2 regions of the Turicibacter sanguinis genome follow, and region 2 is predicted to be linked to the other one. Evidence: riboswitches for the same ligand, from Rfam matches in the RefSeq annotation. Region 2 holds a riboswitch; the other holds the start of a gene.
What was found. Region 2 has a riboswitch for S-adenosylmethionine ahead of HLK68_RS04435 (methionine ABC transporter ATP-binding protein). Riboswitches for the same ligand answer to the same signal wherever they lie in the genome.
Positions count from the first base shown of each region.

Region 1: it holds a riboswitch for S-adenosylmethionine, as region 2 does, so the genes downstream of both, HLK68_RS09130 (methionine ABC transporter ATP-binding protein) here and HLK68_RS04435 (methionine ABC transporter ATP-binding protein) in region 2, are expected to answer to the same signal.

Region 1 covers NZ_CP053187.1:1,884,143-1,901,085, reverse strand. Annotated here, with positions in the region: gene HLK68_RS09175 (DUF2871 domain-containing protein) at 1-390, opposite strand, end outside; gene amrS (AmmeMemoRadiSam system radical SAM enzyme) at 481-1,470, opposite strand; gene amrA (AmmeMemoRadiSam system protein A) at 1,472-2,857, opposite strand; gene aspT (aspartate-alanine antiporter) at 3,030-4,715, shown strand; gene aspD (aspartate 4-decarboxylase) at 4,758-6,401, shown strand; gene HLK68_RS09150 (zinc ribbon domain-containing protein) at 6,446-6,898, opposite strand; gene HLK68_RS09145 (M20 family metallopeptidase) at 6,990-8,168, opposite strand; gene HLK68_RS09140 (MetQ/NlpA family ABC transporter substrate-binding protein) at 8,188-8,997, opposite strand; gene HLK68_RS09135 (methionine ABC transporter permease) at 9,025-9,705, opposite strand; gene HLK68_RS09130 (methionine ABC transporter ATP-binding protein) at 9,689-10,732, opposite strand; SAM riboswitch class I at 10,825-10,926, opposite strand; SAM riboswitch class I at 11,004-11,105, opposite strand; gene HLK68_RS09125 (DUF6320 domain-containing protein) at 11,173-11,835, opposite strand; gene HLK68_RS09120 (hypothetical protein) at 11,819-13,114, opposite strand; gene HLK68_RS09115 (cysteine peptidase family C39 domain-containing protein) at 13,538-14,524, shown strand; gene HLK68_RS09110 (ATP-dependent helicase) at 14,610-16,943, opposite strand, start outside.
Region 2 covers NZ_CP053187.1:889,937-906,879, forward strand. Annotated here, with positions in the region: gene HLK68_RS04345 (HD domain-containing protein) at 1-142, opposite strand, end outside; gene HLK68_RS04350 (hypothetical protein) at 363-689, shown strand; gene HLK68_RS04355 (DUF1450 domain-containing protein) at 769-1,020, opposite strand; gene pta (phosphate acetyltransferase) at 1,277-2,242, opposite strand; gene HLK68_RS04365 (cell wall hydrolase) at 2,395-2,817, shown strand; gene gerQ (spore coat protein GerQ) at 2,844-3,470, shown strand; gene HLK68_RS04375 (uracil-DNA glycosylase) at 3,519-4,184, opposite strand; gene HLK68_RS04380 (energy-coupling factor transporter transmembrane component T family protein) at 4,268-5,038, opposite strand; gene HLK68_RS04385 (Gx transporter family protein) at 5,054-5,602, opposite strand; gene HLK68_RS04390 (HIT family protein) at 5,761-6,180, shown strand; gene HLK68_RS04395 (hypothetical protein) at 6,256-6,684, shown strand; gene HLK68_RS04400 (polyprenyl synthetase family protein) at 6,668-7,624, shown strand; gene HLK68_RS04405 (Cof-type HAD-IIB family hydrolase) at 7,635-8,444, shown strand; gene rbr (rubrerythrin) at 8,620-9,159, shown strand; gene rbr (rubrerythrin) at 9,337-9,879, shown strand; gene pflA (pyruvate formate-lyase-activating protein) at 9,991-10,722, opposite strand; gene pflB (formate C-acetyltransferase) at 10,753-12,978, opposite strand; gene HLK68_RS04430 (manganese efflux pump MntP) at 13,267-13,893, opposite strand; SAM riboswitch class I at 14,149-14,250, shown strand; gene HLK68_RS04435 (methionine ABC transporter ATP-binding protein) at 14,357-15,373, shown strand; gene HLK68_RS04440 (methionine ABC transporter permease) at 15,370-16,038, shown strand; gene HLK68_RS04445 (MetQ/NlpA family ABC transporter substrate-binding protein) at 16,156-16,943, shown strand, end outside.

The DNA of each region.
Region 1 (16,943 bases), 990 kb from region 2:
AATAAAGAATAAAGCTAATCCAACCCCTAAACCAATATGTCCAATCCCAGAGATACCAGAAATTGAAGCGTTTAATGCTTTTGATAATTCTGTTCCTTGAACTTGTAAAAATCCACGAACAGCCATCATCATTGCTGATAAAACTAATCCAATATTATAAATAATAAAGAACCACTTGAACATTTTTTGCTCACTTACTTTAAAGATTGCTTCTAAAGCTAACACCACTAAGAAAAATAACATTCCAAGTGTAAATAAGTGGGTATGTAATAATGATAAATTCGTTTGGCCTGTGAATCCTACCATTTTTGTGAACTCACGATAAATAACCCCACAAACTAACGCAACTACTGTGTAAGTAAAAGCGGTATTAACCAATTTTTTCATCATAAATATCTCTCCTCTCAAGACAAAAAATATTTTATCTTCTTCTTGAGAAAAAGTCAAAAATAACACACTTTTTTTAACAATATTTAGTTTTTAAGTTAATATCATTTCAATTTTTGCTCCACAGGTTGGACACTTGGGTTCAGTTAAAAAAACTTTGCTTTCATATAAATTTCTCTCAATCAACAACTCCTGACAATCGGGACAGTAAGTATTTTGATTGAGATTAGCAACATTACCAATATAAACATAATTCAAATAATTTCGAGCAATCGCTTTCGCCTTTATTAACACCTCTATTTCCGTTGCTTGATGATTTAATTTATATTTGGGAAAATATCGACTTAAATGAAACGGAATATTAGGATTAATACTGGCAATAAATTTTGCAATTTCCTTGACTTCCTCAAGTGAATCATTCTCATCACTCACTAGCAACGTTGTAATTTCAAGATGTACTTTATTCGCTACTAGCTTAATGGTTTCAAGAACTGGGTTTAATTTTGCTCCACAAATTTTACGGTAATACTGATTGGTATATCCTTTTAAATCAATATTCATGGCATCAATGTACGGTAATAACTTCATTAATGGCGATTGATTTATATAGCCATTCGTGACCATCACAATTTTTTGATGTGGCATTGTTTGTTTAATTTTTTTAGCGGCTTCATAGACATACTCATACCACATGAAAGGTTCATTATAGGTAAACGCGACGCCAACATGATTGGGTTGTTCAGAAAGAATCTGGCATAACTGTTCAACCGGTAAAGTCTTTGAATGAGGTTGATGTTGTGAAATCTCATAATTTTGACAAAAAGAACAGGTCATATTACATCCAAAACTTCCAATCGATAAAATACAAGTCCCTGGCATGAAATGATACAAGGGTTTCTTTTCAATCGGATCAAAAGCTGCTGAGGTAACTTTACCAAAATTAGTTGCAATTAATTGTCCATCATGAACCGTCCGAACTTTACACCTCCCCCACTTTCCTTCCGATAAAATGCAAAGATGTGAACATAATTCGCACTGAATTAAATCTTTTTTTCCTTTATAAAACAAAACAGGAGCATCCATCTTAATCACCTTCTTGATAGCGAATCACTTCAAATCGTTCAATTTCATAAGATTCAGTTTCACCAATCCCCGCTTTACGACAGGCAATTGATAGTTGTTCCTCGACTGTTTCAATCCCCTCTAAGTCAGGTAATAATACCCCTTTTTTCATTCCACAGCTAACAATGACCCCATATTTTTTAGGATTCAACATTTCTTTAGAACAAGAAATAGGCTCGGTTAAGACATCAACGGAAACCTTTAACTCGGTTAATTCCTCTTCCTCAACTGGCATAAAACGAGGATCTTGTGTTGCCGCTGCAATCGCATTTCTTACAATTTCTGTTGCTACACAATCAGTTGTTGGAAAAATGGTTCCAATACAACCACGTAATTGACCCTGTTTTTTTAAGGAAACAAACACACCTTGCCGTTTAACAAACATTTCACTCGGTAAATCTTCCTGTGTTAACAGCGTTTTAGTTTGTTGAAAATAATCCTCTAACGCTTTACGTGCAACATAAACATAGGGATTTTCTTTCTGTAAAATCGATACTGCCTTAATTTTAGGCTTTTTCTCAATATATTTTAATCCTTTTATCCCTACTCCTAAATAATTAAACTTTACCGTTCCATAACCGACACCAAAAGGACATTGATAAGCTAACACATTACCTTCATACTTTCCACCATCCATGGCACCACTCATAATTTTCATCGAGCGTAATCCACACTCTGCCACCTGGTAGACCACTTCTTTATCTAATTCAAAAAGCTCTAAAAGCTCACCTTTTTTTAGGTGGTTTAAAAACTGGCGATCAAACTCTTCGCCATACTTCATGTTTGCTTCTTTTAATTTATGTGATAAATCACCACTCGCAATCATGACAACCTGTCGGTCTAATTGTTTGACTGCTTCTTGTAAAACCATTCCAAATTCATAAAGTTGACGATCTTTTAATGGAGCATAAGTAATATGAACTAATTGATAGTCTCGATATTGCTCATTTATAAAGTAAAGAGGAACAACAACTCCGTGATCTAGTTGAAATCGACGATGATACATTTTTAAAAGATGTTGATCAACTGAGACAACTGGAATATTTCTGTTTTGACTTAAATTCAAAATTAATTCATTTAACTCCCGGTCGAATGTTAGACTCATCTTCACATCATGACATTGAAATTGCGATAAGTCACCTTCTATTTTTTCATCATCTAAAATACAAATGGCATCTGAAAACATCGGCCCGTGGGGAGTAATGATAATGATGGTTTGAGGTTTAAGCTTTGATATTTCCTCGGCAATTTGATTGCAGGCTAATGTCGTTTTATAAAGCTTTAATTCTTCCCCTTTTCCAATAGCGGGAATAATAATCGGTGGATGTGGCATTAAATAAAAATTCATTTAAACACCTCTTTTTTAAAATTATATCTTTATTAGTTTATATTGATTTTCAAATTTAAACCAAACATTGGGTAGTAAATTGTTGGGAATCCTTAAAAGACAGCATAAATTTACTAGCACAGATAATAATATTATTGTCATTTTTAAAAATCTAGTAAATGAGGTAGTTACTATGACATGGTTTATCGATGCATTACGCTCACATCCAGAACTAACGCTTTTTTTAACGCTAGCCATTGGATACGCAGTAGGAAAAATCCAAATCGGTACCTTTAAAATCGGTTCCGTTACTGGGGTATTAGTAACAGGGGTTATCATCGGGCAATTAAACATCACGATTGATGCCACTGTAAAATCAGTTTTCTTCCTTCTTTTCTTATTTGCTCTAGGTTATAATGCAGGACCTCAATTTTTTAAAGGGCTCAAAAAAGACGGAATTCCACAAGTTATTTTTTCAGTTATCGTCTGCGTAATTGGACTCATTTCAACAATTATCGTTGGAAAAATCCTTCATTACAACGCTGGACAAGCCGCAGGGCTCGCAGCGGGAGCTTTAACTCAATCTGCTGTTATCGGGGTTGCTCAAGATTCGATTAGTCAGCTATCAGTCTCAGCTGCTGATATTAAATCCATGAGTGATTTCGTTCCAGTCGGTTACGCCGTCACTTACATTTTTGGTACCATCGGATGCGCTTTTGTTCTTTCAACACTGGGTCCAAAAATTTATGGAGTTGATTTAGCTGAAGAAAGTCGAAAAATCGATAATGCGTCTAAAGATGCACTTGAAGGAAAACTTTTAAATTCGCGTGCAGGAGATGTCGATTATCGCGCTTATATCATTGATGATTGCTACATTGGACAAACTGTAAAAGCAGTTGAACACAAACTTGCCACAGAAGGTATTCGTCTATTTATGGTGAGAATGAAACGTGGGAATGATGTCTTCAGACCAAATGAGGATGAAATTATCCAAAAAAATGATCGCGTTGCATTTTCTTTTAAAGAACGAGATGTCTCTAAAATTAACCTTCTAGAGATTGGGCAAGAAATTTCAGACTATACGTTAATTAACTTTCCAACTGAAACAGTGGCTGTTTATGTTAAAGATAGTGAAATTACTGGAAAATCAATTAGTGAGGTTCGTCACAACACTTTAACACGTGGTGTTTTTATCTCTAAACTTCAAAGTACAGGAGATGAAATCCCTTATAATAACGAAACAGTTATTAAAAAGAAAGATGTGATTACACTAACAGGACCTGTTGATGATGTAGAAGCTTTAGCGTACAAAATCGGAAAACCAGCACGTGATTCAGATGAAACGGATATGATTTTCGTTGGTTTAGGGATTTTAATTGGTGGATTAATTGGGATACCGGCGCTCACGATTGGCCATGTTGGAATCAGCTTATCTACAAGTGGTGGGGCTTTGATTATGGGATTAATCTTTGGACTAATTCATTCTCGTCGTCCGACCATTGGTCGTATTCCAAAAGGAACTGCTTGGTTCTTAAGTAATGTTGGTCTTGCTGCTTTCGTTGCTGTTGTCGGTATTAATGCCGGTCCAGGGTTCGTTTCTGGTTTAAGATCATCAGGGATCAGTTTCTTCTTAGCAGGTGTGGTGGTGACACTTATTCCAACATTCGCGGGAATTTTTCTTGGAAAATATGTATTCAAATTTTCAGCTCCAATTGCTCTAGGAGCAACTGCAGGAGCTTTAACAACAACAGCGGCAATTGGGGCTATTACTGAGAAAGCTGAAAGTAATGCACCCGTACTTGGATACACCGTTCCTTACGCTGTTGGTAATATCTTATTAACTGTTTGGGGATCCTTGGTTATTATTTTCTTCTCCTAACCTTATTAATATCTTGAAACAAAATTTGAAAGGAAGTTTTGTATGACTACACGAGCTGAAGTTAAGCGTAAAAAAATCAATGATATCATTGAAAGAGTACAACACTTAAGCCCATTTGAATTAAAAGATGAGTTAATTCATATGGCTAAACAATCTGAACAAAAAGGTGTCCGTATTATGCTCAATGCAGGACGCGGAAATCCTAACTGGACAGCTGCCACTCCACGTCAAGCCTTCTTCACTCTTGGACAATTCGCCGTTGAAGAAACACAACGTACTTGGCATGAAAAAGATTTAGCTGGTATGCCTGAAAAACCAGGAATTTATGAGCGATTCACCTCTTATGTAAGAAATCATAAAGATGCTCCTGGTATTGAATTACTATCTAACATCATTGAATATGGTATTAAAGATAAAGGATTTGATCCAGATTCTTGGGTATTTGAATTAGTTGATGCTATTATCGGTGACAACTACCCAGTTCCTGATCGTATGTTAATCCATATCGAACAAGTTGTGAAAGATTATGTGATTAAAGAAATGGGTGGGAATCCCGAAACATCTACTCACCAATTATACGCTGTTGAAGGTGGTACAGCCGCAATGTGCTATATCTTCGACTCACTAATTGCCAACCGCATTTTATCTCCAGGAGATAAAATCGCCTTATTCGTTCCAATCTTTACCCCTTATGTAGAAATTGCTAACTTACCTCGTTATCATTTCGATATCGTAAAAATTTATGCTTCAGAAATTAGTGAAGAAGGCCGTCATACTTGGCAATATCCGCAAGAAGAGTTAGATAAATTAGCAGATACTAGCATCAAATTAGCTTGTGTTGTTAACCCAAGTAATCCACCGTCAGTTGCAATCAACGAAGAGTCTATGTATTACTTAAAATCAGTCGTACAACGTCAAAATCCAGATTTAATGATTGTTACCGATGACGTATATGGTACATTCTCTAACGATTTCAAATCATTAATGTGTACCCTTCCTTACAACACATTAGGAGTTTATTCGTACTCTAAATACTTCGGTGTCACTGGTTGGCGTTTAGGGGTTATCGCATTAGAAAAAGACAATGTCTTCAATCACTTAATCAACAAATTACCAGAAGATGAAAAAGATATTTTACGTGAACGTTATGGCGCCTTAACAACTGATCCAGATAATATTCCATTTATCGATCGTATCGTAGCAGATAGCCGTCAGGTTGCACTTAACCACACTGCTGGATTATCCACTCCTTGTCAGGTCCAAATGGCAATCTTCTCTATCTTTGCCTTATTAGATAAAGAAAATGTTTATAAAGAACAAACGAAAGAAATTTGCCGTCGTCGTAAACATTTACTATATGATAACTTTGATAACTTATCTTATAAAGAAGATCCATATAGTACGTCATACTACAATGAAATTGACCTTCTTGTTTGGGCAAAATTAAAATACGGTGAGGAGTTCGTTAAATACTTAAAAGAAAAACGTAACCCATTAGAATTCTTATTCGAATTAGCCGATCGATACAGTATCGTCTTATTAAACGGTAGTGGATTCGAAGGGCCATCTTGGTCAATCCGTGTTTCCTTAGCTAACTTAAAAGATGAAGAATACGCTGAAATTGGTAAAGCAGTTAACGAATTATTCTCTAAATACGCGGAAGATTGGAAAGAATTCCAATGGTAATATAGAAAAATCCCCGGTGAAAGGTATCACCGGGGATTTTTCTTTTATAAAGGTTGTCCACAACCAATACAAGATGTAGCTTGTGCTCCATTTTCCATTCCACATTTAGCACAAACAACAGCAACGACACTTCCTCTTTCTTCATTTAAGCGACTTCCACACGTTTGACAAAACGTTGAATCAATCGGCATTTCTGTCCCACAAGATTCACAACGTTTAATCCCTCTTAATTCATTAACCATTACCTCATAATGCTCAACATTCTTTAAACTTCCTTCAATTGCTAGACATAAATCTTTAAATTCCAAACTAGGTTGATTTCCATAAAGTTGATAATATAAGCGACCTAAATTCATATATATTTTATTTAATCGTTTTTCTTCGTCACTAATCTGTGTGTTTAATTTTGCGATTTCCGCAAATTCTTTTGTCTTTTTCATCGCATCTTGACTTGTTTGAGTAACCTTCTTACCAAACTGTTCGAAAAAAGTGCCCATCCTCTCACCTCATCTTCAAATTTATAATTATTAAATCACTTTATTATATTCAAGTGCTTTAGTGATATAACTATAAATTCAACTTTTGATGTTATCTCACTTTATTCAACTCAAACTCCTCTTTAATTTGTGCTAACAACTCACCATCACTTAATAATCGTAATCCTATTCGAGCTAAAATTTCTGTGCTTTGAAGCAACCCTTCATCCCCCTGTTTAGAAATCGCTGCCTGCTTAAATTCCTCAGTATGAGTCACTACCTCAGAGTCACAGATTTTTACAGATGGATGAATCGTTGGAATGACATGACTGACATTCCCAGCATCGGTTGAACCTTTTGATTCATTAGGATTGATGTCCTCTACAATCAATCCCACTTCAGTTGCAATCTTTTTAAATAATTCATTAAATAAGGGATACACAATTAAATCTTCCACAATATTTTGATACGTATTATATTTCACCTCACACCCTGTACTCAATGCCGCACCTTTCGCTATTTGAATGACCTTATTCGTGATTTCTTCACAGGTTGCAATCGTATTGGCACGAACATAAAATCTCGCTTTCGTATACTCTGGAATAATATTAGGTGCATCTCCTCCGTGTGTAATAATTCCATGAATTCTAACATCAGATGTTACATGTTGTCTTAAAGCATTCACCCCACTAAAAAATAAAATCATGGCATCTAATGCATTAATTCCTTTCTCCGGACATCCTGCTGCATGAGCGGGACGTCCAAAGAATTCAAACTCAATGGGATGATTGGCTAAAGAGCTAGTTGTTATTGCTGTTTTATTACCTGGATGAATCATCATACAAGCATCTACATCATCAAACAATCCCGCTCTAACAAACGAAGCTTTCGCACTCCCATTATTTCCACCTTCTTCAGCCGGTGTCCCAAAAACAATGACTTCTCCTCCAGTTAATTCTAATAAAGGTGCTAAACTGCAAGCAGCTAATACACTACTTACCCCAATAATATTATGACCACATCCATGCCCAAGTCCCGCTAAAGCATCATACTCAGCTAAAAAACCAATCACCGGACCAGGTTTTTTAGCAATATATCGTGACACAAATCCTGTTTCATGCCCCGCAATATTTGTCTTTACATCAAATCCTCTTTCTTTTAAAACATTCGTTAACAACTCACACGCAAAATATTCCTCGTTTGCAATTTCAGGATGTTCATGGATTTGATGACTCAGGTTGATAAAATAAGCTTCTTGTTCCTTTATAAATTGACGAATTTGATTTTCCATACGTTCTCTCTCCTATTCACTAAAATGCTGGAATCGATGCCCCTTTGTATTCTTCTTCTATAGCTTTTTTAGTTTCTTCCGTTTGATAGACTTCCACTAAACGTTTTAATGCTTCTTTATCCTGATCCTCTGTCCGAACCGCAATGATATTGTAGTAATTTACAACCGTTTCACTTTCTGTATTCTCAACATAAATCGAATCATCAAGTGGTGATAAGCCAGCTTGAACAGCGACCCCATTATTAATGACTGCGACTGCCACATCCTCAAATGAACGCGGTAATTGTTGAGCAACTAATTCAACGATTTCTAACTTTTTAGGATTGGCAATGATATCTTTCACCGTTGGCGTAATCCCCACTCCTTCTTTTAATGTAATTAAACCTGCATCTTGAAGTAATAATAGAGCTCGACCACCATTTGAAGCATCATTTGGAATTGACACTTTATCTCCCTCTTGTAATTGTGCTACATCCGTTAATTGCGATGAGTAAATTCCCATTGGGGCTAAAACGGTATATCCAATTGATGTTAGATCTAAGTTATGATTGCTTTTAAATTCTTCAAAAAATGCGATTGTTTGAAAAGCATTCGCATCAATTTCTCCATCGGCTAGTGCGGTATTTGGTAAGTTATAATCACTAAAAGTCACAAACTCAAGGATAATCCCTTCTTCTGCAAGACGACTTTGAACACTTTTCCAAATGGAATTAACTTCGCCATTAATTCCTAACTTAATAACCGAATCACTTCCCACTTCATTACCACATGCAACTAATAAAAATCCTAAACAAACTGACATTACTAACCCTAATAATTTTCTTTTCATGATCAATTCCTCCTAATATGATTTATTTTAATGACTGAGTTTCCGTTGGAGCCATTCCCCGGCACTTTGAACTAGTGACACTAACACAAGTAAAACGACAACAGTCACAAACATGATGTCTCCTTTAAAATATTGATAACCATAACGGATGGCAAAATCTCCAAGACCACCTCCACCAACACTTCCAGCAATAGCTGAAAATCCAATCAAACTTACGATCGTAATCGTGAGTGCATATATGATATTTGGTAATCCTTCTTTTAACAAGACACGATAGATAATTTCAAATGGACTCGATCCCATCGCTTTTGCTGCTTCAATTACCCCATCATCAACATTTAACAGTGCCGACTCAACTTGTCTCGCTACAAACGGTGTCGTCCCCACAATTAACGGAACTAAAGCCCCTTTTAACCCAATCGTTGTGCCAACAATCCACTTCGTAAATGGCATAATAAACGCAAGCAAGATAATGAAAGGAATGGATCTCAAAACATTCATTAATTTTCCGATGATATAATAGACCCATTTATTTTCAACCAAATGATTTTGCCTTGTCACCACTAAAACAACCCCAATTGGCAATCCAATCATCGTTGCAAAAATCCCCGATATACTAACCATTAATAACGTTTCGTTAAGTGCTTTTAATAAATCAGGAAAATACTCGACCACATTTGGACAAATTTGATTAAAGAACTCGACCATCACTTAACACCTCCACTTTAATCTGATTATCATTTAAATACTGTAGTGCCTGACTCATCAATTTCTCATCGCCATGTAAACTGACAATTAGATGCCCAATGGGCGTTTTTTGTATCATCTCCACACTTCCAAATAAAATACTCGCCTCAATATCAAACAACTTTGAAATATTAGAAATAAAGGCTTTACCTGTCTGTTGTCCAACAAATGAAATCTTCACAAGTTTTTCAAGTTTTGTTAATTCTTCAAACGAACCTCTCGACTCTAATAACTCAAAAATCCGTTCATCCTGAAATACATTGGCCACAAAATCCTTTGTAATAGTTGCTTTAGGATTTGAAAAAACATCAACTATAGGTCCTACTTCAACAATTTCACCTTCTTCCATCACCGCCACTTGATGACAAATATCTTTAACAACCTCCATTTGATGCGTAATCAATACCATCGTAATTCCTAACCGTTCATTAATTTCTTTTAACAACCTAAGAATCGATTTAGTCGTTTGAGGATCAAGAGCTGATGTCGCCTCATCACAAAGCAACACTTCTGGATCATTTGCCAATGCCCGAGCAATTGCCACACGTTGTTTTTGACCCCCACTCAACTGATTAGGGTAGACATTAGCCTTTTCCTCTAATCCAACAAGCTTTAATAAACGATCAACCTTCTCCTTTATTTCATCACGATTCAATCCTTGACCTTTTAGCGGATAAGCAATATTTTCATAAACATTACGTGATTTCATGAGATTAAAATGTTGAAAAATCATTCCGATTTTTCGTCTAGCCTCTCTTAATTGCTTCGCATTCAATTGCCCCAGAACCAAATTATTAATCAACACTTCTCCCTCTGTTGGAATTTCTAAATAATTCAAGCATCTGATTAACGTACTTTTTCCTGCTCCACTATACCCAATGATTCCAAGGATTTCACCTCTATTCACCCTTAAATTTATATTTTGTAAAGCTTTAACCACTTGCCCTTGACTTTCAAAGTTCTTACTTACCTGTCTTAACTCAATCATCTTCTATCTCCCTCCTTGTCAGTTGAAATAAAAAAACGGACCCCTTATCAAAAGCTGGGGTCCGTCTCATTAGAGTCCTCTAATAAACAATCCCCTCATCTCCCAGAATCAATCTGTCGGATTTAGCACCGTGTACAACTGTACCGGTTGCTGAAGCTTCATAGGGCCTGTCCCTCCACTTCTCTTGATAAGGTTTTATATTTAATTAATAAAAAAACTAAGTCATCCTTCAAAAATTTGAAGAACGCTTAGTCTAACTTACAACTCGCGCTCCTCATCTGCCAGAATTAATCTGTCGGATTTAGCACCGTGTACGACTGTACCGGTTGCTGAAGCTTCATAGGGCCTGTCCCTCCACTTCTCTTGATAAGGAATCCATTTTTATTTCTTTTTTAACTTACGGATACTATACCATCCATTTTATGGAATGTAAAGTCTTTTTAATAATGAAATTTCTTTTTTATTTCATGAATCAGTTTACGATCAGCAAACATAAACATCCCAACACACGTTATTAAGGCGTAATATCCTGCAACCACTGCAACCGCTGGAAAACTAATTAACTCAAAATAAACGAGCATTAATAAAAACAATCCAATACCGCCAAGCAGTAACTGATAACTTGCAAAATCTGTAAAACGCTTTGGTCTTAAAATAATTAACAATGTAAAGACAGATGTTCCTGCCATCAGTGCCAATGGAAACACAAAATTCAATGACCACCCTTGATAGCCAAGTAAATAATCTAAAATAACGGCAAATACAGTTCCACCAAAGACATGCGTCAAAATATTTGGTCCAATATTTTTTTTCACTCTTAAGCCAATAATAACACTCACTGACAAATATAAAGTAGAACACACAATAATAAAGACCCAATTCCAATTAAAATCATGAAAAATTCCGATGATAAAAGAATACGAAATAATCACCATGGCCATAAATACAATCAGTTTACGAATCGGCACGCGACGTTTCTTTGCAAATCGGGATGGATAATCTCGAACCACTTCAATTTCAACTAAGTCCAATATTTCCCCACATAAAGGACATCTTTTCAATTCATTTTCTACATTCATTTGACATTTAGAACAATATCTCATTATTTATTTCCTCGTTACATGAAATTGTAATTTCAACTTTCTGATCTTTTAAAAATCTAAAGAAGAATCGTTGAATATCAGTTTCTTCTAATGATGATGTAAAACTAACGACTAACGTCTCCTTAAATGAACAAACCCCACAACGAATTCGTTGATGTGGTGTCACCGGAAGCATGACGCGTACTTGATCGACATACTGTGAAATTTCATCTAAAAAGACAATACGCCCAAGATTCGATAACGTGGTTGTCACCCCTTGATCGGCCTTTAAATAAATTTGTCTCATCACCGTATTTTTGATAAACAGTGGAGCAAAACGGATGGCTAAATTTTCTTGAGCACTCACATTATCTTTAATTTTATGCGTCACAACTTGTTGATCTTGCCCCTCAATTAATTGAATGGATACCTGCTTTAAAATATCTTCAAAACTCATCTCCTCTAAAACATTAACCGATACCGTCACATTAGAAAAGAAATTACGCACAGTATTTGACTCAAAACGGGCTCTTAAATCAAATGGAATTGTCACCGTAATTGGTCGCTTATTCTTTGTGAATTTCTCATTTTCCATATAAATCGAATAAATTAATAAAGAAGATAAAAAACAAGACATACTAACGCCATATTGTTTTGATAATTTAACAATCTGTTTTGCTGGCATCATTCCATGAATCACTTTTAATTCTTGAGGACGTTTTTTAATTCCTAGTATTTTATATGCTTTAGAAGTCGTTGGAATAACTTTTCCATCTCGATCCGACACAACTTTTAAAAAACTGTCCTCATCCATTGCACGTTGAGATTGTTGGTCACTCATTAACTGTAAATGTTGATTGACTGAATTAGGATAAACTCTTTTTAAATATTGATACAATAGAACCTGTAAAAACTGTAATGCGCCTGCTCCATCAGCCAAAGCATGAAAAACTTCTAGATGCATCATGTTTTCATAATAGGTGACATTAAATAAATAACCATTATTAGTGTACTTCGTCATTTTTGAACATGGATACGTAAACTCTTTACGAACTCTTGGTTTTTGAATATTCATATCAAAGTAGTACCAAAAAATTCCCATCCTTAGACGTACACTAAATGATGGCATTTCAAGAAGTGCCCCCACGACAGCTTCTGATAAGTAATCCGCTTGAATTGGTTCTGTCATTTTGACCGAAATTCGGAATACATTTGTTGCCTTTGTACTCGATACGAGTGAATATAACTTCGCCACATTATCAAGCTTACTCCAATAAAATGCTTGGTAATTATCATTCATCTACCATCGTCCTTACTTTTTAAATCTACATCGCAAAAATCAATGCTTTATAGCTAATCATACAATAACTAAGATTATAAATCTACCAATTCAATTAAAACAATTTTACTTTTTTTACTTCTTTTTATTCATCTCTTGAGATGAAACTTCTCCATTTGTAGAACAAAAATAATAATCTAAATGTTTACTTATATAAATTGTAAAAAATTATGAATTTTTTAAATAAAAATGATTGATTTATCCTTAAAAATCGTTTAATATATGATTAATGAGCAATAAAACGTTAATAAATTAGCTATTCCCCCTCTCTTTTGTTTCGATGATTCTCATCTAAACATTTTATTTTTGCTCAAAAAGTTTATAAATACTAAACATAATGTTGAATAAAATTACGAAAATCAAAATTTGAAAGGATGATTACTTTTGAAAAAAATTTCATTATTAACTTTAATTATGGCATTAGGGGTGATGACAGGATGCCAAAATCAAAATGAAATACCTGCCATTGAACCACTTGAAGAGGAGGCAGTTAAAACCGTTTCTGAGACAGTTAAATTAAAACCAGATTTTATTGAGGGAGAAGATTACGATGAATTGGGGGGAGCAGATTCTTATAACTTTTTAGGTGATAACGCTACTTCACGATTTTATGTTAATCCCGATTTTTATCGATTAAAATCAGACGAAACCTTAACCCTCATTGAAGGTTTTAAAACGATGCAACAAACAACGGAATGGTCATGTGGAAACGCCGTTTCTTTAATGACACTTTGGAATATGGGAAAAACTGATTTAACAGAATGGGATATCGCACTTGCCATGGGTTCAAGTGTTGACGATGATACGGAAGGCGCTCTTCCTGGAAGTGCTAATAACTTTCATGAATATGGCACAACCGTTGAAGACATGTACAACTTCTTTTCTAATTTAGAAGGATTTAAAGTATTAGAAACAAGTTATCGCGCTGATTATACCGAGGCTGACTTGGTAAGCGAAGAGGATGGAGCAACCCCTTCTAATATCGGAAATCTAAAACCGACCTTCTCTTCATCATCTTTATACGCTTCAGAAAATAGTGACGATACTGAAGCTTGGGTTGACGATGCTAAAGATTCTTACTTCGTCACATGGCTAACAGGACACTTAAAAGCAGGAAGACCCGTTATGGTTGAATGGGGAGACTGGGATGGTCATTGGGTCTCTATTATTGGATATGATAACAATGGAACACCAAGTATTGGAGATGATACCTTAATTTTTGCTGATCCTTATGATACATCAGACCATTGGCAAGATGGATATACTATTTTTCCACTTGAACGCTTCTTCTATATGTGGCAAGATCGTAAAGTCGCACCTAAACCTTATCAATTACAACCCTTCATCGTTGTTGACAAAGTGACAGAATAAAAAAGAGTCTCAGGTAACTGAGACTCTTTTTTTATTTCAAATAATCGTTTAACCCTTTCATTCATACTTTTTGGCTCATTCTTCTTTATGAATATAAAAACGATATAAATTGACTTCGCTCTTTCACCCTTCTAGATGAAGAGGTTTCTTTCATATGGCGCGTCAATAATAAGCTCTGCTTCGCACGAGTCATCGCAACATAAAATAATCGGCATTCTTCCTCTTGATTAATCCCATCAAAATCGAGCGGGAACATCCCCTGACTCATAAATGGAATAATCACATGATCAAACTCAAGCCCCTTTGACTGATGCACCGTAATAATTGCAAGCTTATTTTCCTCTTTCATGACACGATCAAGTTCACTGCTTGATAACGCCATCAAATTAAGCATTTGAATCCAAATTTCTAAATTTGGTTGATGTGGATTCGTATGATGCAGGCGATGATAGGTCGCCCCAATGTAATTAAGTAACTCTATGATACTTTGCTTATGTGCTTCATCCTCACACTCAAAAGCATCTATTAAACCTTTCATCGCAACATGTGGCGGCTGTGTTTCAAAACAGTCTTGAATTTCTTTTAACCTTTGAATCGCTCCCCATAAATGAGGTTCATAAAATTTCATGACTTTTTTACGGTTTTCATGATGCGTCATTAACAAATCCATACTTTTAACGAGCACATCTTTTGTTGCTAAAATATCATCCATCGCATTATGCGTCGGCTCATGACTCACACCAACATAGGCGCTGACGGTATCTAACTTATGATTTTTCAAATCTGGATACAGGCGCCTAACAATATCTAAGGTATCATAATAGCCCATTGAATTTTCAAACATCAGACCTAAACGATTCATCTGACTACTCACAATTTTTAAATCATATTGAACATTATGACCAATCAATAAAGCGCCTTCTACAAACGCTTGAAACTGTAAAAAGACTTCTCTCGCCTCTTCGCCATGTTCGTTTAAATAGTCATCACTAAATCCGTGCACCAAAGCTGAGTCTCCAACCGAGTGGCTCGGTTTAATAAATCGTTCAAATGAACGAGTATACTCACCATTCACCAATTCAATAGCTGCAATTTGAATAACTTCATCTTGAGTCACATCAAGACCCGTTGATTCCACATCAAAAATGACAATTCGTCCCTTTTCAAACTGCTTCTTTAATAATCCATACGGTTCTTCATACTCATAAGCAGCTTCTTGAAACAAATCAATCATTCTCATCCCATAACTAACATATCGTTGACGATACGTTTGATTAAATAACTCAGGAGATACCTCAGGACAAATAAGTGGCAACAATCGTTCAAGTGATAAATGATCAAATGGATTAAGTTGAAATTTGACAAAGGCAAGTAAGTCTTTTACGACTTTGCGTCTAAATAAACTTAAATCTTCAATCAAATAACAGGGAATCCCCACATTTCTTAAAAAGTTTGAAACTTGAATATTTTGCTTATTTGTTCGCGTTAGAATCACAGTATTAGCGAGGTCATCTAATCGATAATGCTTTAGGTGATCGATAATAAAATCCATTTCCTCTTGTTGGGTCTGTGCTTCATAAAAGACAGGCCGACCTCCCACTTCCTCATTCGCTGCCTCAATCACGCGTGGGGATAGCCTCGGATTAATTAAGCGTGCTTTTTTCGCATTTTGTAAATAATTGGCACTCATTTGAACTAATCGTTTCAAAGACCGATAATTTAGGGATAACTCCAATCGTTTTGGATTAAATGTCGTCATAATTTGTGACAAAATCAGTTCTGGATTTGAATCACGCCACTCATAAATGGTTTGATTGAAATCCCCAAAAACACTAAATTGCTTTCCTTTTGCTAATTTTTCAATCAGTTGATATTCAAATTGGGAGGTATCTTGTACTTCATCTACCATCACCACCTTAAATCGCTCACGCCAACGTTCTAAAATCTCCTCATCTTCTAGTAATTCGCTAGCATAAACAATCAAATCATTAAAGTCAACAAGGTGATTTTCAAGAAGATACGTTTGATATGTTTCATATAACCAACAACCATACTGAGCTAAAAATCCAAGGGTATATGCTCCAGCATCACTTCTTCTATTCGAATATTGAAGTTTTTGTGCTTTTTCAGATTGATGAAAAGAGGCGACCACTCTTTTATAATCGTCACGATACGCTTTTGGAATCATTAAGCGATATAGTTTCAATTCTTGCAAATATTGATAGGCCAAATCGGCAATGACATAATCATCTTTCATTAACTGACGCACTAAAAACTTTCCATCCTCTTCATCCATCACCGAAAAATCACGCGAAATCTTACCGAAGTTTTTCGCTTCTTCTTTAATGAGTTGAAAACAAAAACTATGAAACGTTTTAACGAAAACCTCTTTGGCCAACCCATTCGTTACTTTTAGCAA
Region 2 (16,943 bases):
CCATATACGTTCCACCTAATTGTTTAATGCGGCGTAAGCGTTGAACCTCTTTTGTTTGAATTAAATCCCAGATTAACTTATCATAAACATGAACATATCCATATACAGGGTCTCTAAAAACCTTCTCTTCTAACATTTTCATTGCACTATCACCATCTATATTAAATTAAATACTTTTTTCATTTTAATCAATGTAAATAAACTCATTTCTTACATTATTAGTATACCACATAATATAGCGACTTAAAGCCAGACAACAAAAGCTTTGACAATAATTAAGATAAATACAAGGCTTTTACAGGTTTCGACATTCAAATATGATATAATCATCTCTGATAACGCTTTTATCAGGATGTGATTTCATGTGTATAAAGACCTACAATCAACTGATGCAGAGGCAAGAATCTTTTTTAAGAAAACATTATTTATTTGAAATGCTCATTTTTGAAATTTATAATACGCTACAATCTTTTTCTCCTAGTTCATTAAATACAGTAGAACTCTTTTCTGAACTATCCCCCTTTTTAAAGGCGCGCATCTCATTTATAATGCATTCTCAGACAGACGCTTCCGATTTATTTAAAACTCATGAAGAAATCATAAAATATGTTGCCGATCTTTTAGCAGACAAAATATTTTCAATTCATGTTAAAAATGGAGGCTATTATTATGAACAGGTAGAAAAATAAACTTTCTATCCTAATCATGACCACAGCTTTTCTAATTCAAACAAAAAAGACGATAAATAATCATTTATCGTCTTTTTTGTTATTTTCCTAAAAATTCTTTAACTTTTGCAATTAATTCATCTTCATTCGTAGCTAAAATCGGTTTATTATTAACAAATACAAACGCTCGATCACGACCTGGGCCACAATATGATTGACATCCAGTATAGATCTTTGCTTTTGGGTCAATTGCTTTTAACCGTGGTAATAATGTATTTACATTTGTTGCCTTACATTTATCGCAAATGCGGAACTCATTTGGTTCTGCAAATAAATCATCTAAATTAAACATATTGCTACACCTTCCTTTTCCTCTCATGCTTCAAGTGTATCTCTATAGAGTTTATAAAAAAATAAAGATTGTGTCAACTATAACACTAATTCAACAGACATGAAGAAACCTCCTATTCATAATATAGGAGGTCTTATTATTTATATATAGAAATTTTCAGTCCTAGGTCTCTATCCTCGAAAAGTCACCTTTCTCTAATAAAGAAAGTAAGAATTTATCCAGTATGAAAAACTTATCTGGACCTATATATTAAATATTATAATAAAGTTTGGTTAGCTGTAATGATTGCAGTGCTGTACACATCTTCTGGTGAACATCCACGTGATAAATCATTTACTGGTTTATTTAATCCAGCTAAGATTGGCCCTACTGCTTCAAATCCACCTAAACGTTGCGCAATTTTGTATCCAATATTTCCAGCATTTAAATCAGGGAATACGAATACGTTAGCATGCCCTGCAACTTTTGAATCTTTAACTTTTGTAGCAGCTACTGATGGAACGAAGGCGGCATCAAATTGTAATTCTCCATCATAGTCAAAATCAAGTTCCATACCATTTAAAATTTCCATTGCATCTGTTACTTTTTTAGTTTCTTCTGTTTTTGCAGAACCTTTTGTTGAGAAGCTTAATAATGCTACTTTCGGCTCCATATCAAACATACGTGCAACACGTGCAGACTCGATTGCAAATTCAGCTAAATCGCTGCTTGATGGATTTGGATTGATTGCGCAATCACCAAAGATATAACGCTCATCTCCACGTAACATTGCGAAGTATCCAAATGTTTTTGAAATTCCTGGTTTAGTTTTGATAATTTGTAATGCAGGGCGAACTGTATCTCCTGTTGAATGAATTGCTCCTGATACTAATCCTGCTGCTAATCCCATATGAACTAACATTGTTCCAAAATAGTTTACATTTAATACTAATTCACGAGCTTGTTCTTCAGTTACTTTTCCTTTACGAACTGCTACTAATTCAGCAACCATTTCATCTAATTTGTCATAATGTTTTGGATCGATAATTTCGCATCCTTCTAATGAATATGTTCCTGCTGCTGCTTGAACTTCTTCAGCTGAACCAATTAAAATTGGTTTTAACATGTTTTCGCGTGCTAATAAGCTTGCTGCTTGAACAACGCGTGGTTCATTACCTTCAGGGAATACGATACGAATATTTTTCCCGATAATTTGATTCTTTAAACTTGTCATGATATCCATCGAATTTACCACCTTTAATATATGTTCTATATGTCTACTTTCATTTTACTCCTTTTGCTAAAAAAATAAAAGGTTAATACCTTTTATTTTTTTTATTTTTTTTATCATTTTTTGGCAACCGATACCATATGATTTACAGAGAGGTGATGGTCATGGCGGTTATTAAAGCTACACAAAAAGATGTGGAACTACTCGCTAGACTCATGCGTGCCGAAGCTGAGAGTGACGGAAATATGGGAATGCTATGCGTTGGAAACGTTGGCGTTAACCGTGTTCTTGCAGATTGTCTCGACTTCAAAGACATTAATTCGGTTGAACAAATGATATTTCAATCACCTGGTGGATTTGAAGCAACACAATATGGTTACTTTTATCAACGCGCACGTGAAAATGAAATTCAACTCGCTCGTCGAGTGATTAATGGAGAACGGTTCGAACCTGCAAGTACAGCACTTTGGTTCTACAACCCTTTCCAAGAGGATTGTCCTATTAAATTCTGGGGACAATGGAATTCTGGTCGATATGGAGAGCACTGCTTCTATATTCCACTAGAATCTGAAAATTGTTACGATTAAGGCAGTAATCTGAAAGGAGAGACATTATGAGTTATTATTATTCTTACCCTTATGGTCCAGTTCCAAATCCAATGGATTCTTATTGGCGATATCAATCTGTAACACCTGGAGGTACAAATCAAAATACGATTCCTCCATATCCTGCAGGAGCACCTATTACTCCACAAACACCAGATGAACCAAACCAAGTCCCACAACCTCCTCTTTACAATCCAGCAATCGTGCCATTTGGAAACACTTTAGCAAGAGGGATTAACTCTTATATTGAAAATATTTTACGATTAAATCGTGGAAAAATGGCAACTGTTTATATGACTTTCCAAGCTGGACAAACGGCAATGAACAAAAGCTTCACAGGGGTAGTTGAAGCAGCCGGAAAAGATCACATTATTTTAAGTGATCCAAACACAGGACATCGATATATTTTATTAATGGTATACGTAGACTATATCGAATTCCCTGAAGAAATCAACTACTACTATCCAATCGATAATACACTCAATATTGTCGATCCTGATTTATTAGAAAAATATCCAGACCTTGCGGCCGTTTACAATTATGTAAAACAACAACAAGAACAACAATTCCAACAATTAAAACAGCAACAGCAGCAACAACAAATGACTCAAGGTGATTTAACTCAACAATACTAATTAAAAACAGCACAAATAGTCTAATTAAGAACTATTTGTGCTGTTTTTTTATCTTAATGTCCAATCAATAGGCTTTAAGCCTTGAGAAATCAAAAATTCATTTGTACGTGAAAATGGATGACTACCAAAAAAACCACGGTAAGCTGATAAAGGAGAGGGATGTGCTGATTCAATCACAAAGTGACGTGATTGATCAATTAACTTCGCTTTATTTCTTGCATGTTTTCCCCATAAAATAAATACAATTGGAGTTTGCTTTTTATTTAACTCTTTTAAAACTTGATCTGTAAAAGTTTCCCACCCCATGCCAACGTGTGACATTGGTTCTCCCTCTTTTACCGTTAACGTTGTATTTAGCAATAGTACTCCTTGCTTTGCCCATTGACTTAAATCTCCACTCTGTGGATAAATGCATCCGATATCGTCCACTAGTTCAGTAAAAATATTTCGAAGTGATGGTGGGAATGCTGTCCCTTTTTCAACTGAAAAACTCAATCCATTTGCTTGATGGGGTCCATGATAAGGATCCTGACCTAAAATGACCACCTTCACTTCTGAATAAGGCGTTAAATTAAAAGCGGAAAAAACTTTTTCACGAGGAGGATAAACAGTCGTTGTTTCATAAGCCTCTTTCAATTGTGAAAATAATTGTTTCATATACGGCAGTTCAAATTCTTTAGATAACACTAACTGCCAATCATTATGTAGAATCATCTGGCTTCACCTCATTACTTAATCTTTTAAAATTTATATCATTTACTATAAAAATAAAGGAACCTATTACAAGGTTCCGCTATTTAAACAAGAACTATACCGGCTAATACGATACAAGTCAAACTAACCATCACTGTATCTTTATTCTTCCACGTTAATTGATAAATAGAAGTTCGGTGCTCACCCACAATATAACCTCGGCAATCCATGACGTCCATCATCATCGTTAAACGTTTAATAGTATTAGCAATTGCCGGAATAATGATAGACATGAGTTTATTTAGTTTTTCCATAAATGGTAGTTCACTAAAATCTAACCCACGTGATTGTTGAGCACTATAAATAACTTTGACTTCATCTAAAATCATTGGAATTAAACGAATGGCTAGACTAGTCATAAATGCAAATTTTTCAGCTGCAACACTATTAAATAATCGTCTTGCACCTGCAACTAATTCATTTGGCGCTGTTGTAAAAGTCAATAAAGCACCCATTAATACAAATAATATCATTTTACTACTATAGAAAAGACCTTGAATAAATCCATCTGAAAAAATTTTAATAAAACCAAACTCAAATAACAGACGATTACCTTCTGTTAAGGTGAAAAAGATAATAAAGAATAGATACATGTACTTTAAAAACATCGCCTGTTTTAAATAAAATTTGAGTGGAATATTACTCATTAATAAAAAGCAGATCATAAATAAAAAACCAATTAACAATTGAGTCCACGATGAAATCATAATAATCATTAATACATTTAAAAACATAATGATGATTTTAGCTCGTGGATCAAGATTATGATAACTCGATGATGTAGGGATATATCGCCCAAGCCATAATTTTTTCATCTATCTCTCCTACTATTATGCTGTTAACTTATAGTTTTTTTTGAATAAATCAAATTCATTTAAACGTGACATTGTCAATTTAGCAACGATTCCAACTGCAACACCAGTCACTAGTCCTAGTGGTAATAAAAGCATCATATAATACGCAATCGCTTTTGTTTGAATTAAAATCATGGCTACAATTATCTGTCCAATATTGTGCATGACTCCACCAATCATACTAACACCTATTAAACTTACTTGATTTTTTCCTAGTTTAAAGACTGTGATCATAGCAATATAACTTAAAATTGCCCCCACAAAGCCATAGAAAAACATTGAGAATGTCCCTAGTAATAGGGTCGTTAATACGGTTTTTAATATAATAACAAACAACATATCTTTAACATCTAAATAATATAATCCAATTACTATCATAATATTAGCTAACCCTAGTTTCATCCCTGGAATCGGTAATTTAATAGGAAGCATTGCTTCAACAATTCCTAGGACAATCGCTAATGCCGCAATTAAGACGACTAACATCATTTTCTCTAAATTCTCACGATTATTTTTACGATTCAATATTGAAACCTCCCGACTTTGAACCTCTATATTATATCACGACAAATACCGTCTTTTTAACCCCTACCTTGCACATAATGTTAGCACTTTAAAGTTTACAAATTATTTGATAAAATTAAGACCATGAAGATTGAAAGTTAAGATAGGAGGGCTACTCAATGAGCCAATGTATTTTTTGTAAAATCATTAATAAAGAAATTCCAGGACATGTCGTTTATGAAGATGAATTTGTATTAGCATTTTTAGATATTTCTCAATCAACAAAGGGTCACACTCTAGTTATTCCTAAAAAACACGCTCAAGATGTATTTTCAATGACTGCAGAAGATATGAGTCATGTCTTTAGCATCGTGCCAAAGTTAGCAAATGCATTAAAAACAACATTCAATTGTAACGGATTAAATGTTGTTAATAATAACGGTGTGGCAGCTGGACAAACGGTATTCCACTATCATGTGCATTTAATTCCCCGTTATGATGAAACAGATGGTTTTTCAAATTCTTATGCAAACAATATGGAAAATTATACGCCTGAAACGTTAGCAGCACTTAAAGAAGAGGTTATTAAAAGTCTGTAATCTTCGTCTGTATATTTATCCCTTAATTTCAAATAATAATTATGTTAAAACTTTGAATAATAGGGAGAAATATGCATGAACGAACAGGTTATATCAGAAATTAAAACTTTAATTGCTCCACATATTTCATTAACTATCTCCGTGAATGAAGACTTATTAGCAAATCTTGAGACATATTTTATTTCGAATAAAAAGACTTTCAAGGAGTATAAATCAACATTAGTGGCGATAGGTTTATTAAGCTTATACATTAATTGTCATCAACAAATTAACAATACTTTATCTCATCAGGAGATTTCAAGATTCATTTTATTGGGAGATTATTTCTATAGCCTTTATTATCATTATTGCTCCCTTAACGCTTTTCATCTCGTGAAATATAATTTAGCACAGAAGCTTAAACAAATAGAATTAGTCACAATTAATCAAGACCTCCCCTCTTTAACATCTGAAATCATAAAATTCTTTAATGAGGAGGTCCCTTACGATGAGCTTATTATGTAAATTTGGGTACGATGAGCAATACTTTAATGACCTACTCCTTAAAGCTGTGAGCTCGGATTCAACACTTTTTTCTGATCCTAAAATGATGAACGATCTTCTTCAAATCATTATGAACGGTGGTAAAAGAATTAGACCTTTATTCGTGTTATTGGCAGCTGATTTAAAAGAGAATGTCAATAAACAAGAGATTTATACAGCTGCAGTTGCAATTGAGTTAATGCATGTTGCGTCATTAATTCACGATGATATCATCGATGAATCAACAACAAGACACAATGTGACCACTCTGCATGAGCAATATTCACTTACGGTCGGCGTACATCTTGGAAATTTTGTTTTAAATAAAAGTTTAGAGCTTTTTTCTGAATTTAAAATTCCAAAATTACATCAAGAAATTGCGGTTGTTATGAATAACCTTTGCTTAGGCGAGCTTAATCAACAGCATAATCACTTTAATTTTGACTTAAGTTTTGATGATTACATCAATAAAAGCTATCAAAAAACAGGTGCTTTAATTTCTTTAAGTTTAGTTGTTGGTGGATTAGTAGCGGGATTAGATGCCAATATCATCAATCAACTCTCTACTATTGGGAGTCAAATCGGTATCGCTTATCAATTAAAAGACGATATTCTTGATTTTACAAGTACATCAAAGAAAATAGGCAAACCTGTTGGCTATGACTTAAGAAATGGTATTATTACATTGCCAACGATTTTTGCATTAGAGGATTCCCTTTTAAAAGACGATCTTTTATCACTTAATGTTGAAACGGAAAAAAGTAAATTTGATTTATTATGTGAGCAAATTAAAAATAGTGAACATATCCAAAGAGCAAACGACATTTGCTTCAAGTATATCAATTCATCTAAAAATTTAATTAATGAATTACCCCTTCAAAAAAATCAGTTTTTAAATCTAATAAATTTAATATTCAACTAAGGAGAAAACTATGAGTTATAAAATGATCGTGTTAGATTTAGATGGAACGTTAATGTCATCTAGAAATGAAATTTTACCAGAAACTAAACAAGCGTTATTCAAAGCACAAGAAAATGGAGTTATGATTGTTTTAGCTTCTGGACGTCCAACTTATGGAATGATTAAAGCTGCTAAAGAATTAAGATTAGATGAATATCCAGGATACATCTTATCTTATAATGGGGGACGCATCATTTCAGTTCAAACTGATGAACTAATTTATGATAAATCATTAACACCTGAAATTTGTCATGAATTATATGATTTAGCACGTGAAATGAATGTAAATATTATGGCGTATGAGGATGAAGCTATTATTACAGAAGATGATGATCAATATATCCGTAAAGAAGGAGCTATTAATAATATGCCTCTTAATCGTGTTAAAGGATTTAAAGAAGCAGTCACATTTAATTCAGTTAAATGTTTATGTACAGGCGAACCCGAATACCTAGCAGAAGTTGAAATGAAATTTAAAGAACGTCTTGGAGAACGTCTAAGTGTTATGCGATCAATGCCATTCTTCTTAGAAATTATGCCTCAAAATATTAATAAGGCATATTCTTTACAAAAATTACTTGATCACGTAGGATTAGATAAATCCCAGTTAATTGCTTGTGGAGATGGATACAATGACCTTCCAATGATCGAATTTGCGGGACTTGGTGTTGCAATGGGGAATGCAGTCGATGAGGTAAAAGCAGCTGCTAACTACGTAACTGCATCAAATAATGACAATGGAATTGCTCAAGTTATTGAAAAATTTATCTTTAACAAATAAATATTAAAAAGCAATTATCAGTATATGATAGTTGCTTTTTCTTATGCTTAAATATTAAGAATTATTACTGATATTTTATATAAAAGTTGCTTCTATCACCCTTGATAAATAGTTTCTATATGCTAAGATAAGCTTGTAAAGATGATTTAACTTATCTTATCGGGGGGATTATCAAATGACAAATTTAAAAGGTAGTAAAACAGAAGCAAACTTATTAACAGCCTTTGCTGGGGAATCAATGGCTCGTAATAAATATACCTATTACGCATCCCAAGCTAAAAAAGAAGGATATGAACAAATCTCTAATATCTTTTTAGAAACAGCTAACAACGAAAAAGAACACGCAAAAATGTGGTATAAATTATTAAATGATGGTATCGGAAATACAATGGAAAACTTAAAAGCAGCGGCTGCCGGTGAACACGATGAATGGACCCATATGTACGCTGAATTTGCCGAAGTTGCTCGTGAAGAAGGATTCACTCGTATTGCCTACCTATTTGAACAAGTAGCAACAATCGAAAAACATCACGAAGAACGTTACTTAAAACTACTTCAAAATATCGAAGAAGGAACAGTATTTGAACACGAAGGAGAGGAAGCTTGGATTTGCCTAAACTGCGGACATATCCACTATGGTAAAAAAGCACCTAAAGCTTGCCCAGTTTGCGCGCATCCACAAGCATACTTCCAACAAGAAGCAAAAAATTACTAATTAAAAAGTTGAGTCCAGTAATTAGTAACCACTATATAAATCAAGCTATATTCCTTTGAATATAGCTTTTAAATTTTCAAAAACAATATCATTAAATTTATAGTTCCTTGAACAACTGTCAAGTAAAATGCTATAATTTAATTCGTAACCATTTATTTACATTATGGAGGAAGAAAAATGAGTAACTTAAAAGGAACTAAAACTGAACAAAACTTAATGACAGCTTTTGCTGGGGAATCAATGGCTCGTAATAAATATACTTATTATGCAGCTAAAGCTCAAGAAGAAGGATATGAGCAAATTGCTAACGTATTCCTTGAAACTGCTCGCAACGAAATGGAGCATGCAAAATTATGGTATAAATTACTTCATGACGGAGAAGTTGCTGATACAATGACTAACTTAAAAGATGCTGCTGCTGGGGAAAATGGTGAGTGGACAGATATGTATGCTCGCTTCGCTGAAGTTGCTCGTGAAGAAGGATTAAATCGTATCGCGGTATTATTTGAAATGGTTGGGAAAATTGAAAAACACCATGAAGAACGCTACCTAGAATTATTAAAAAATCTTGAAGAAGGTAAAGTTTTCGAGCGTGAAGAAGAACAAGCATGGGTTTGTTTAGAATGTGGACATATCCACTATGGAAAAAAAGCACCTAAAGCTTGCCCAGTATGCACTTATCCACAAGCACACTTTGAATTACAAGCTAAAAACTATTAATATTTGAACATTATAAAGTTAAAAGGTTCTATCTCATAATGAGATAGAACCTTTTTTAACATATAAAAACCGCTAATCCTACAAAAAGGAAGGATTAGCGGTAGAAGGAATTTAGATTGCTTTACCTAAAATTTCTTCAGCATGTTTAACAACTTCATCACTTGGAGCCTCTTGTCCTTTTAATGGATAATCATACCCCATTTGAGTCCATTTATACTCACCCATGCTGTGATAAGGTAAAACTTCGATTTTTTCAACTGTTTTCAGAGTTTTAATATATTCGGCTGTTTGTTTAAGATCTTCTTCATCATCAGTTAATCCTGGTACTAAAACACGGCGAATCCACATTGGAATACCAGCATCCGATACAAGTCGACCAAATTCTAATATGTGTGCATTATCTTTACCAGTTAACTGTTTATGTTTGTGTGCGTCAAACATTTTGATATCCAACATTAGCATATCTGTTACTGATAATAATTCTTTAAGTTGTGCTTTACGTTCTTCAGTATTGAAATGTAAATCACCTGAAGTATCGATGTTAGTATGAATGCCATGTTTTTTACACTCTTTAAATAATTCTGTCACAAATGGCATTTGTAATAAAGGTTCTCCACCACTTACAGTGATTCCTCCACCTGAAGCCTCAAAAAACTCTTTATACTTAATTAATTCGTCAACAATTTCTGAAACTTCCGTTACTTTCCCTTCTTTCATTTTCCATGAATCTGGGTTGTGACAATAAGCACATCGTAAGCCGCATCCTTGGACAAAGACGATAAATCTAAGTCCAGGACCATCAACTGTTCCGAAAGATTCTACTGAGTGTACATATCCATTCATACTAATCACCTTATCTTCTATTCTTCCCAATTACATTTTTTCATGCATTGTACGGTTAATAACGTCTAATTGTTGAGCACGAGTTAACTTGATGAAGTTTACCGCATACCCAGATACACGAATTGTTAATTGTGGATATTTCTCTGGATGTTCCATAGCATCTAATAAAGTATCACGGTTAAATACATTGATATTTAAGTGATGTCCTTTTTTGTTTACATAAGCATCCATGATTGCTACTAAGTTTTTGTTACGTTCTTCATCTGTACGTCCTAATGATTTTGGTACTAATGAGAATGTATTTGAAATACCATCTTGTGCAGACTCGAATGGTAATTTAGCTACAGATGACATTGAAGCGATAGCTCCGTGAGAGTCACGTCCGTGCATTGGGTTAGCACCTGGAGCGAATGGTTCACCAGCTTTACGACCACATGGAGTTGTTCCTGTTTTCTTACCGTAAACAACGTTTGAAGTGATTGTTAAGATTGATTGAGTTTGTAATTTAGCACGGTATGGTTTATGTTTACGTACTTTTGTCATGAATGAAGACATAACATCAATTGCAATTTGGTCTACGCGATCATCGTTGTTTCCGTATTTAGGGAAATCTCCTTCAACTTCGAAATCAACTGCGATTCCAAATTCATCACGAACTGGTTTAACTTTAGCGTATTTGATAGCTGATAATGAGTCAGCTACTACTGATAATCCGGCAATACCAGTTGCTGAAACGCGTTCTGCATCTGTATCATGTAATGCCATTTCGATACGCTCATAGCTATATTTGTCATGCATGTAGTGGATGATATTTAATGTATTAACATATAAATCTGCTAACCATTCCATTACTTCATCATAACGTTCCATTACTTTATCGTAATCTAATACTTCGTCAGTAATTGGAGCCCAATGTGGTCCAACTTGTGCTTTAGATTTTTCATCTTTACCACCGTTGATTGCATATAATAATGCTTTTGCTAAGTTTGCACGAGCACCGAAGAATTGTAATTGTTTACCAACTTTCATTGGTGATACGCAACATGCGATAGCATAGTCATCTCCATAGATTGGACGCATGATGTCATCATTTTCATATTGGATAGCTGAAGTTTTGATTGACATTTTTGCACAGTATTCTTTGAATCCTTGTGGTAATTTAGTTGACCATAATACTGTTAAGTTTGGTTCTGGAGCTGGTCCTAAGTTATCTAATGTATGTAATACACGGAATGAGTTTTTAGTTACTAATGGGAATCCATCAGTTGACATACCAGCGATTGATTCAGTTACCCAAGTTGGATCTCCTGAGAATAATTCATTGTAGTCTGGAGTACGAGAGAATTTAACTAAACGTAATTTCATTACGAAGTGGTCCATCATCTCTTGTGCTTGTTCTTCTGTGATTACTCCATTTTGTAAGTCACGTTCAATATAGATATCTAAGAATGTAGAAGTACGTCCTAAAGACATTGCAGCACCGTTTTGTTCTTTGATTGCTGCTAAATATCCGAAGTATAACCATTGGATAGCTTCTTTAGCTGTTGTAGCTGGTTTAGAAATATCGAAACCATGTTTCGCAGCCATTTCTTTTAATTCTTTTAACGCACGGTATTGTTCTGAAATCTCTTCACGTAAACGAATAGTTTCTTCGTCCATGATACGAGATGTATTGTTATGATCATTTAATTTTTCAGCCATTAAACGGTCGATTCCGTATAAAGCTACACGACGGTAGTCCCCGATAATACGTCCACGTCCATAAGCATCTGGTAATCCTGTGATAACACCTGATTTACGAGCAGCACGGATTTCTGGAGTATAAGCATCGAATACACCTTGGTTATGAGTTTTACGGTATTCAGTGAAAATGTGAGATACTTCTGGATCTACATGGAATCCATAAGATTCAGCAGCTTTTTCAGCCATACGAATTCCACCAAATGGTTGTAAAGAACGTTTGAATGGTTTATCAGTTTGGAAACCAACGATTGTTTCTAACTCTTTATTTAAGTATCCTGGTTCATGAGAAGTAATAGTTGATACGATTTTAGTATCTAAATCAAGAACTCCACCAGCCTCACGTTCAGCTTTAGATAATTCCATTACTTGATCCCATAATTTTGTTGTTGCTTCTGTTGGTCCTGCTAAGAATGAATCGTCACCCTCATAAACAGTAATGTTTTGATTGATAAAGTCACGCACATCAATTTTTTCTTTCCAGTTTTCACCTTTAAAGCCTTGCCAAGCTTCCATGATAATTCCTCCTTGTGGTCCAATTTGAACCTCTCTCTGAAATTTCGAATACCTGTTACTGCACTTTGATTTTATAACAGATAGCCTCATTTTGTAAAGGGTTTGCATAGCATCATAACATTTAACTATCCCCATAAACGTTATAACGTATATATCTTTTACATTGTCTATTATATTGCCGATAATGGAAAAAATCAACTTATATGCTCTAATATTTTGAAATTTTATTGTGACATTTTTATCCACCTAAAAAAACTTCTTTAAGATACATCCTAAAGAAGTTTTATATTAGGACAATATAGATTTTATTCCTAATATAACAATTAATATTCCACCAAATATATTAGCTTTATTTCCAATTATATGACCTAATTTTCTACCAAAGGTTGCTCCCATATAAGATAAAAGAAAGGCAACACCTGAAATGCAAATGACAGCTAACATAATCTGCTCATAAATTAGTCCATACGTAATTCCAGCAGCTAACGCATCGATACTTGTCGCAATACCAAACATCACTAATAATCTAAACGTGATTTTATTTGTTTTTCCAGTTCGTAAACACTTAACCTGACTACACTTTTTTTGTTGGCAAATCGGATACGGACAATTATCTGGTTCTTCTTCAAATGTTTCTTTAATCATTCTTGACCCCAAAATGATTAAAATAACACCTGCAATATATTGATTATAAGTTGTAATATTTCCACTTACGATTGTCAGCGAGATAATTCCTAAAATAAATAATAATCCTTGAAAAAATCCAAAGCTTGTCGCTACCTTCAAGCGCTGTCTTATTGAACTTGTAGCTCCATCCATTCCGAGTGTTATTGAAACAGCAAAAGCATCCATTGCCAACGCTACTGACATTGTAATAATAACAATAATGTAATCATTCAATAAAATCTCCCCCATCTCTAATCTTCCTTGCTCCTACATCTTATCTATTTACCTCATTTAATATACCTATTTTAAAATTAATCTAGAATTATTAAATATTGTATAAAAAATTAGGAACGCTAAACAAAAAAATATTTTTTAATTTCTTACCTTATATATATGTATTTCTGTATAAGTTAAAAAATGGAAAAAATAGATTGACTTTTAAACTAAACGCCTTATAATAAGTATTAAGTCACAACAAACTAAAATTTTATACAGATACACAAACTCTTATCAAGAGCGGCGGAGGGACAGGCCCTGTGATGCCCGGCAACCATCAATTAATGATACGGTGCCAATTCCTGCAGATTTTTATCTGACAGATGAGAGAAAGTGTGACATTACATGCAAATGTAGTCCACCTTTCTACTTATCTAAGTAGGAAGGTTTTTTTGTATCAATGTTAAATGACTTATCTAAGGAAAGGGGAGAGAATATGATTATCCTTGATCAAGTTAAAAAAGTATTCCAAACTTCATCCGGCCAAGTAACAGCAGTTGATTCTGTTAATCTAGAGATTAAAAAGGGAGAAATCTTCGGAATTATCGGCTACAGTGGTGCTGGAAAAAGTACATTAATCAGAATGTTAAACTTACTCGAACGACCAACCGACGGGACCGTTACAATTGACGGAAAAGATCTAACTAAGGTATCTGCTAAAGAACTTCGCTTAGCACGTCAACAAATCGGAATGGTATTTCAACACTTTAACCTACTTTGGTCTCGAACTGTTTATGAAAATATCGCCTTTTCTCTTGAAATTGCTGGCGTTAAGAAAAATGAAATCAAACCTCGTGTACTAGAATTAATTCAATTAGTTGGATTAAGCGGGAAAGAAAATAACTACCCTTCCCAATTAAGTGGAGGTCAAAAGCAACGTGTCGGAATCGCTAGAGCGTTGGCAAATAACCCAAAAGTTTTACTGTGTGATGAGGCTACATCAGCCCTCGATCCACAAACAACAGACGAAATCCTAGACTTATTAGTCACAATTAATAGAAAATACAATTTAACTATCGTTCTAATTACACATGAAATGCATGTCATTCAAAAAATCTGTCACCATGTTGCCATTATGGAAAATGGTCGTATCATCGAACAAGGTGATGTCTTAACTGTCTTTAGAACCCCAAGTCACTCCGTTACTAAACGATTTGTAAAGCAAGTTGTCAATGAAGACGAATCACTTAATACGTTAGATACCCTATCAAAACAATTCCCTGATGGAAAAATTGTTTTATTAAAATACTTCCAAGGAAATGCTGAAAAACCATTTATCACAAACGTTATTCGACAATATGATGTTGATATTAATATTATTCACGGGAAAGTTGTTCAAACACAAGATGGTGGTTATGGATCACTTTACGTTCAACTAACAGGAAATGATATTAATTCTGCACTTAATTATTTAAAAGAGGCAGGAGTAGAAATTGAGGTGATGGCACGATGATTTCATCATTACTACCGAATGTACGCTTTGATAAAATGTTTGATGCCACAACTGAAACACTATATATGTCACTAATTGCTTGTATTTGTGTTTTCTTATTAGGTCTTATCATCGGATTAATCTTATTCTTAACAGGACCTAATCAGTTACTTGAAAATAAATGGATTAATCGTATTTTATCTGCTTTCGTCAATATATTCCGATCAATTCCATTCGTTATCTTAATTATTTTGTTACTTCCATTCACAAAATGGTTAGTCGGAAGTATGTTAGGTCCGAATGCTGCACTTCCTGCTCTAATTATTGGAGCAGCACCATTCTATGGTCGATTAGTAGAAATCGCTCTTCGCGAAATCGATAAAGGAGTTATCGAAGCTTCAGTCGCAATGGGAGCTTCAATATGGACAATTATTTGGAAAGTTTTAATTCCTGAAAGCTTACCTGCATTAGTATCTGGTATTACTGTCACAACGATTTCTCTTGTTGGTTACACAGCAATGGCCGGTGTAATCGGAGCAGGAGGGCTTGGTAATTTGGCCTATCTTGATGGATTCCAGCGTAATCGCATGGATGTTGTATTTGTAGCGACAGTCATCATTTTAATTATTGTCTTTACCATCCAAATGCTCGGAGATTTTATTACTAAAAAAATCGATAAACGTTAAAAGAAATCTGACGTTAAGTAACTATTAGATAAATCCTTAATTTTTCACGAAATTGAGATTTATATAGGAATCGTGGGGGAACACGATAAAAACAAAATCCAAGGAGGAGAATTAAATATGAAAAAATTATCTTTAGGTTTATTAAGCTTTGCTGCAGCCCTAACATTAGTTGGTTGCCAAAATGACACAAAACCAGAAACTTCTACACCAGAAGCGCCAGAAACTGAGGAAGTAAAACCTGCAGAAACGACAAAGTTATCTATTGGAGCATCTGCGGTCCCTCATGCTGAAATATTAGAGTTTGCTGCTCCATTATTATTAGAAGAAGGAATCGAGCTTGATATTACAGTATTCCAAGACTATGTTTTACCTAATACAACGGTGGAAAATGGAGAATTAGATGCAAACTACTTCCAACACATTCCTTATTTAGAAGAATTCAATGTTGAGCATGGAACAAACCTTGTAAATGCGGGTGGAATTCATATCGAACCTATTGGAGTTTATTCTAAAAAATATACATCATTAGATGAATTGCCAGAAGGAGCAACAATCATCATGAGTAATTCAGTTGCTGATCACGGACGTATGCTAGGATTATTACAAACAGAAGGCTTAATCAAATTAGATGATTCTGTTGAAGTTAGCAAAGCAACTGTAGAAAATATCATTGAAAATCCTAAAAACTTAAAATTCCAAACAGATATCGATCCAGGATTACTAGTTCAAGTTTATAATGCTGAAGAAGGTGATGCTGTTTTAATTAATACAAACTACGCGCTTGATGGTGGATTGAATCCAATGAATGATGCTATCGTAATGGAAGGATCACAGTCACCATATGTGAACATCGTTGCAGTTAAGAGCGGAAATGAAAATAATGAAGCAATTCAAACATTAGTTAA